DNA from 2 places in the Haematospirillum sp. 15-248 genome. Region 1 is predicted to be linked to the other one. Evidence: predicted binding sites of a transcription regulator. Region 1 holds the regulator's gene; the other holds the start of a gene.

Evidence for each region. Region 1 encodes HrcA, which represses chaperone genes, less so after heat shock. Its sites were predicted from a motif close to GTTAGCACTCNCCNNNGGNGAGTGCTAAC; they were not measured.
Region 2: groES (co-chaperone GroES) is a predicted target of HrcA. The motif match lies at 2,101-2,129, and genes of this name have one in related genera.

Annotation. Positions count from the first base shown of each region.
Region 1 is NZ_JAAVTF010000008.1:73,549-77,375, reverse strand. Features, by position in the region: gene HEQ72_RS08200 (hypothetical protein) at 1-417, opposite strand, end outside; gene hrcA (heat-inducible transcriptional repressor HrcA) at 692-1,732, shown strand; gene grpE (nucleotide exchange factor GrpE) at 1,787-2,446, shown strand; gene HEQ72_RS08185 (YggS family pyridoxal phosphate-dependent enzyme) at 2,506-3,198, opposite strand; gene HEQ72_RS08180 (thiamine phosphate synthase) at 3,236-3,827, shown strand, end outside.
Region 2 is NZ_JAAVTF010000002.1:79,958-83,784, forward strand. Features, by position in the region: gene groL (chaperonin GroEL) at 39-1,685, opposite strand; gene groES (co-chaperone GroES) at 1,743-2,033, opposite strand; gene HEQ72_RS03385 (TVP38/TMEM64 family protein) at 2,208-2,918, opposite strand; gene HEQ72_RS03390 (glycosyltransferase family 2 protein) at 2,930-3,682, opposite strand; gene HEQ72_RS03395 (lysine--tRNA ligase) at 3,778-3,827, opposite strand, start outside.

The DNA.
Region 1 (3,827 bases):
GACAAAGGAGCGCCAGTCACCCTGTGGTGCCTCCACCATTGTTGTCGGGCGGTCCGTGATGTAGAGAGCGAACCCCCCGAATTCCCACAGAGTTTCAAATGCGCCGAAACTGTGCCCGATAACACGGCGGGCGCGATCGTGAATCTTGCGCTGGGTCCATGGGCGAAGCAGCACGCCGTAAAGCAGCATGGTAAACAGAAGTGCCATGGTTCCCGCAACAACACCCCCAAAGATGAGAACCAGAAGCGATACGATGACAGGAACCAAGAGTGGACCAATAGCCTCCCACGGATTGAAAATCGGGGAGGAAACGCCATTCAGCTTCCGGTAGTTGACCAGAAGCCCAATCATGTTGCGTTCGTGGGCGGCAACAATCCTGTTGTACAATTCTCTGTCTTCAGCGGTGTGGCGAACCATCTTTCCCCCGGCTTTTCCGGCATTCTGTCATGCAACGGATAAGAGCAATGTTTCACTGTTCACACCCCTACGCCAAGCTTTTTGTTTGTCGTGCAGCCGCTTCCCGGATCTGTTTATGTTACCTGAGTACTGCATGTTATATTGAAAGAGGGCGCATCTCCTGCCGGTACATTGACGTCGGGGGAGTGGCTGACTACATTCCAACACGTATGGGACCATTGTGTGGTACGGTTCCGGATTCGATGCAAAAGGTTCGGGCAAGGCCGTGAAAACCATGCTGCCAATAGCAGAGCTGAACGAGCGTAGCCGCGAGGTTTTGCGGCTGGTCGTTGAGTCGTGGGTCCATGATGGGGAGCCGGTTGGTTCCCGTACCGTGTCCCGTCGCCTGTCGGTTGGCTTGTCGCCGGCCAGCATTCGCTCTGTTATGGCTGACCTGGAAGATCTTGGGCTTCTGTATGCGCCTCATGTTTCGGCGGGTCGTCTGCCGACTGAACATGGTTTGCGTATGTTTGTCTCTGGCCTTCTGGAAGTTGGGCGCCTGAGTGATGACGAGCGCAGCCGTATTGACAGCCATTGTCAGTCAACAGGCCGCAGTATGGAGCAAATGCTGTCCGAGGCAACGACGGCTTTGTCCGGCTTGTCGCGTTGTGCCAGCTTGGTTCTGGCTCCCAAGACAGACAGCACGTTGCGTCATATCGAGTTTGTCAGCCTGGGCCCCGGGCGTGCCTTGGTGGTTATGGTGACCAGCGATGGTCTGGTCGAGAATCGCCTGATCGAGGTGCCGGCCGGTCTTCCTCCCAGTGTTTTGCAGCAGGCATCAAATTTCCTGTCGGTTCGTCTGGGCGGGCAGACCTTGGCTGATGTGCGCCGCCTTGTTTCTGCCGATCTTGACAGCCGGCGTGCCGAGCTTGACGAACTGACTGCCCGGGTTGTAGAGGCTGGTCTTGCGATATGGGGTGGTGACGAGGATCAGGGTGCGCTGATTATACGGGGGCAGTCCAACCTGTTGCAGGATGTGCATGCCATCGAAGATCTTGAACGTATCCGCTTCCTTTTTGAAACCCTGGAGGCGCGTCAGCAAATGTTGCGCCTCCTGGATCTTGTGCAAACGGGTGAAGGTGTCCAGATCTTTATTGGTTCGGACAATGACCTGTTCGGGGCTGCAGGATGTTCCCTGATCGTGGCCCCCTATCAGAACAGCCGCGAACAGATTGTCGGGGCGATTGGGGTGATTGGGCCGACACGGCTGAATTATGCCCGTATTATCCCGATGGTGGATTATACTGCGCGGGTTATCGGGCAGCTTATTGGATAAAAAAGGCTGTGGTCTGCTGTGCGTGGGCCTGCCGGAGTATTGTATGGAAGAGACATGACCGAAGAGACTGACAAGATCATTCCAACCCCGGACACGGCACCTGATGCAGTTGTTCAGGAGACTGAAGCCACAGAGCTTCCGGAAGTAGAGGGTGCCGCAGAAGCAACACCCGAGGCCCGCATTGCCGAACTGGAAGCCGAGGTGGAACGCCTGAGGACCGAATATCTGCGTGCCCTTGCGGATTCCCAGAATACGCGGCGTATGGCCCAGAAACAGATCGAGGACAACAATCGCTACGCGGTGACCAATTTTGCCCGTGATGTGCTGGCTGTTGCCGACAATCTTGGGCGTGCCCTTCTGGCTGCTCCGGCAGAGTCACGGCTGTCCAATGCAGAGCTTGGAACCTTGGCGGTAGGTGTCGAGATGACAGAGAAGGAACTGTTGTCCGTCTTGTCCCGTCATGGCGTAACCCGGATTGAAAGTCTGAATTGTCCCTTTGACCCGCATCACCATCAGGCCATGCAGGAGGTCGAACGTACAGACGTCCCGACAGGAACCGTTGTCCAGGTTTATCAGGATGCGTGGACCCTGCATGATCGTCTGTTGCGTCCGGCCATGGTTGTTGTTTCCAAGGGCGGGCCAAAGCGGGATGATGCACCTGCAGGCGGAGACGATGCGCCAGCGCCGGTTGGGCACATTGACCAGTCTGTCTGATCAAGGCTGAAAATCCCAAGATCCCCTGTTTGAAACCCCTGGCTTTGGTCAGGGGTTTTCTATGGAGTCCGGTACCCGAAGATCGCCGATCCAACCCGGACGTGGGTGGCCCCATACCGGATGGCTTCAGTGTAATCGGCGCTCATGCCCATGCTCAAGGTATGAAGCTGGTAACGTTGTGCCAAGGCCTGCATGGTTTCAAAGAAAGGTCCGGGCGGATGATTGACAGGGGGAATGCACATCAAACCAGCTATTGCCAAACCCTGCTCACGGCAATCCTGGATGAAGCCGTCGGCCTGATCAGGCGCTATGCCGGCTTTCTGTGGTTCATTCCCGATATTGACCTGTACCAGACAGGGAAGAAAACGGTTCTGGCGCTTCATTTCTGTGGCAAGCGCCGTGGCAATCTTCGGGCGGTCCACTGTTTCAATAACGTCGAACAGGGCAACCGCTTCCCGGACCTTGTTCGACTGCAGAGGGCCGATCAGGTGGAGTTCAATGTCAGGGAAGCGGTTTTTCAATGCCGGCCATTTTGAAGAAGCCTCCTGAACCCTGTTCTCACCGAAAAGGCGTTGTCCGGCATCAAGAACCGGGGTAATGGCCGACGCGGAAAATGTTTTGGACACGGCAATCAGGTTGACTGATGCAGGGTCCCGCCCCGCTTCCAGCGCTTTGTGCGCGATCTGTTCCCGTACGGTGTGCCAGTGCTGTACCGTGTCCGGATGTCCCGGTAAAAGATCAGGGGAAGCCATGCGTGTTCTATCCTGATTCAAAGGAGTGTGTCGGCAGATGTCCTTTCGGACCCTAGCGATACAGGCTGCGAAACTCAATGCTTCTGCACGTGGAAACTGGCCTGCGGCATGTCCCGTGCCATGGCTTGTCTTCATGACAGATCCACGTGTGGGGGATCCAGTCGCGATTGTACGCCGGCTTCCACCCGGCAGTGCGGTGATCCTGCGCCATTATGATGACCGGTTTCGCTCTGATCTGGCCTTGCGCCTGCGTGATGCTACCCAGAAGCGGGACATCCGTTTGCTGGTTGCAGCAGACCATGCCCTTGCCGTGGCCTGTGCTGCCGATGGTGTGCATCTGCCAGAGGGCCTTTTGCGTCGTGCCCTGTGTTCGGAGCTTGTTGATTGGCGTCGAGCTGGTGGGCTGGTGACAGCCGCTGTTCATTCGCACCAAGCCTTGGTTATGGCGGGCAGTTTTGGTGTGGATGCGGCGCTGGTTTCACCGGTTTTTCCGACAGTCAGCCATCCGGGTGCTGCTGCGCTGGGGGTTTTTCGCTTCCGGGCCTTGGTCCAGAGATCCCGGGTGCCGGTTCTTGCCCTAGGGGGGATTTCGGCATCCACCCTGCCCCGTTTGTACGGAAGCGGTGCCT
Region 2 (3,827 bases), on a different contig from region 1:
TTTCCTTTGGCATACCACAAGGGCAGGAAGAGAAAGGCTTAGAAGCCCATGTCACCCATACCGCCCATGCCGCCCATGCCGCCGCCCATCGGGGCTTCCTTCTTTTCAGGAATTTCGGCAACCATGGCTTCGGTGGTGATCAGCAGGCCGGTCACCGAAGCGGCGTCCTGCAGAGCTGCACGCACAACCTTGGTCGGGTCGATGATGCCAGCCTTGATCATATCCACGTATTCGCCGGTCTGGGCGTTGAAGCCGAAGTTGACGTCCTTCTGCTCCAGCAGCTTGCCAGCAACAACGGCACCGTCGGTACCAGCGTTTTCGGCAATCTGACGCACCGGAGCCTGCAGGGCGCGGCGAACGATTTCGATACCAACGTTCTGGTCTTCGTTCACACCCTTCAGGGATGCCAGGGCGCGGGTGGAGTACAGCAGGGCAACGCCACCGCCGGCAACCGTGCCTTCTTCCACTGCAGCGCGGGTAGCGTGCAGGGCATCGTCAACACGGTCCTTGCGCTCTTTCACTTCCACTTCGGAACCACCGCCGACGCGGATCACGGCAACGCCGCCGGAAAGCTTGGCCAGACGTTCCTGCAGCTTTTCACGGTCGTAGTCCGAGGTGGTTTCCTCGATCTGCGCACGGATCTGCTTGCAGCGCTCGTCGATCTTGTCCTTGGAACCCGCACCGTCAACGATGGTGGTTTCTTCCTTGGAGATGGTCACGCGCTTAGCCGTGCCCAGCATCTGCACGGTGACGTTTTCCAGCTTGATGCCGATGTCTTCGGAAATTACCGTACCACCGGTCAGGATGGCGATGTCTTCCAGCATGGCCTTGCGGCGGTCGCCGAAGCCCGGAGCCTTCACAGCCGCAACCTTCAGGCCGCCGCGCAGCTTGTTGACCACCAGGGTGGCCAAGGCTTCGCCTTCGATGTCTTCAGCAACAATCATCAGCGGCTTGCCGGACTGCACAACAGCTTCCAGAACCGGCAGCAGCGGCTGCAGGGTGGACAGCTTCTTTTCGTGCAGCAGGATCAGCGGGGATTCCAGCTCTGCCACCATCTTTTCGCCGTTGGTGACGAAGTACGGGGACAGGTAGCCACGGTCGAACTGCATGCCTTCAACCACGTCCAGTTCGGTGGTCAGGCCCTTGGCTTCTTCGACGGTGATCACGCCTTCCTTGCCGACCTTGTCCATGGCCTTGGCAATCATGTCACCGATTTCTTTTTCGCCGTTGGCGGAAATGGTGCCGACCTGGGCCACTTCTTCAGAGGTGGTGATCTTCTTGCTGCGGGTCTTGATGTCCTCGACCACAGCGTTGACAGCCAGGTCAATGCCGCGCTTCAGGTCCATCGGGTTCATGCCGGCGGCAACAGCCTTCACGCCTTCGCGGACGATGGACTGGGCCAGAACGGTTGCGGTGGTGGTGCCGTCACCGGCCAGATCGGCGGTCTTGGAAGCCACTTCGCGCAGCATCTGGGCGCCCATGTTCTCGAACTTGTCTTTCAGTTCGATTTCCTTGGCGACAGAAACGCCGTCCTTCGTGATGCGCGGAGCACCGAAGGACTTGTCGATGATGACGTTACGGCCTTTGGGACCCAGGGTGACTTTCACGGCATTGGCCATGATATCCACGCCGCGCAGCAGGCGGTCGCGGGCATCGGTAGAAAACTTAACGTCCTTGGCAGCCATTGTTTTTTATCCTCTAGGTAAAGATATGGTGAAAGGCGACAGGGAAAGAACGAAGCCTCAGGCTTCGATCACGCCCATGACGTCTGCTTCCTTCATGATCAGGAGATCTTCGCCTTCGATCTTCACTTCTGTGCCGGACCACTTGCCGAACAGCACCTTGTCGCCGGCCTTCAGGTCAAGGGCAACCAGCTTGCCGTCTTCGCCACGGGCACCGGGGCCAACAGCAATGATCTGGCCCTGCATCGGCTTTTCCTTGGCGGTGTCGGGGATGATGATCCCGCCGGCTGTCTTTTCTTCGGAGTCAACGCGCTTTACGACAACGCGGTCATGCAACGGACGAAATTTCATTGGGTTCCTCCAGAACGAGCGTTTCCCAGTTGAACATCTCACCAGGTCAGGGGAGCCCGAGGTTTCTGTTGGCACTCCCCCCCGGAGAGTGCTGACAGAGGTAATACGGACCGCCTTTTCTGTCAAGGGGGGTGTTAGCGTCAGGGTTGTTATCGCGCGGGGACGAACAGCGTGTCACCGTAGCCGGTTTTTCAGCCGTTTGTACAGGCCGATTCCCAGAAGCCCGGATGCGATGAACAGGGCAACGGACAGCCCAACCTGGGTGGTTGCATCCACCTGTACCCCGGCGCCCAGAAGGGCGAAAACAACAGTTTGCGGAATGTAGCCGACCGCTGTTCCGCCCAGAAAGCGTGACGGAGCCAGCGCGGTGACGCCGGCGGCCAGGTTGGTCAGCAGGTTTGATCCCACGGGCAGGAGTCGCACCAGCAGGGTCATGGTGAACGGGTGGTGCCCCAGCAGGGCGTCGATGCGTTCGATCCGGCGGGCGAACAGGCGACGGATGGCGGAGCGCCCCAGAATCCGGGCATAGAAGAACGCCGTGGCGCAACCCATGGTCTGTGCCAGCAGGGCCAGCAGGCCCCCTTCGACAAACCCGAAGGCATAGCCGCCACCAAAGGCGACAATCTGGCGGGGGACCCCGATGGCGGCGACCACGGTGCCCACGGCAACAAACAGAAGCTCTCCGTTCAGGCCCTGTCCGACGATCTGATCATCCAGCCAGTGGGTGTCCAGGGCCTCGGTCAGCCCGAACTCCCGGGCACCAAAGCCAACGGCGGCAAGGGTTGCGATCATCACAAGCCCCTTGAACAGGGCTTTGAGCGGGTTGCTGCGCCGCAGGGTTTCCTCGGCGTCGTCGTGCAGCAGTGTTTCAGGAGACAGGGACATGGAACCCCGGCTCAGTCCTGCTGTTCAAGAACCGGGTTGCGGGCCCGGCGCTGCAACCACATTACGCCGACCAGGTCGAACAGGCTGACCCACAGCCGGTTCCACACACCGTATTTCGATACGCCCCGTTCGCGCGGGCGGTGGTTGACGGGAACGCTGACAACCTGTCCGCCTTCACGCAGGGTCAGCGCCGGCAGGTAGCGGTGCATGTGGTCAAAGCGCGGGAATTTCAGGAACAGGGACCGGGCAAACAGCTTCAGGCCACACCCGGTGTCGGGGGTTCCGTCGTTCAGCAGCCACGCCCGCACGCCGTTTCCAATGTGCGAGGACAGGCGGCGCAGTTCGTTGTCCTGCCGTTTTTGCCGGTGTCCGGCGATCAGAAGGCGCGCGGCATCCAGGCCGGTGCGTTTCTCTTCATCCCGCAGGCGGGTCAGCAAGGCGGGAATGTCGGCCGGGTCGTTCTGTCCATCGCCGTCCAGGGTGGCAATCCAGGTGCCACGGGCTGCCAGAACCCCTGTATAAATCGCCTGACTTTGCCCGCAGGCGGTGCGGTGGCGCACGCAGCGCAGGGCCGGAAACCGGGCGCGGGCCTCGGCCAGGCGGTGCGGGGTGGCGTCGTTTGATCCGTCATCGACATAGACAATCTCGAACGGTACCACGCCATCCAGGGCGGCGGCGATTTCTTCGATCAGGGGCAGGATGTTGTCAGCTTCGTTGTGGACGGGCACAACAACAGACAGGTCCGGGCAGCTTGGTTCAGTCATCACACACGCGCAGGCCATACAAGGGATCAGCCGGTTGTACCGCCGGGGCCGCCCGGTGACCAGAGAAAAGTCCCGGGCGGCGTGCGGTTTCGGGGTCAGGCGTCCAGCTCTGCCGGTGCTTTCAGGTCTTCTCCGGCGATGGCGC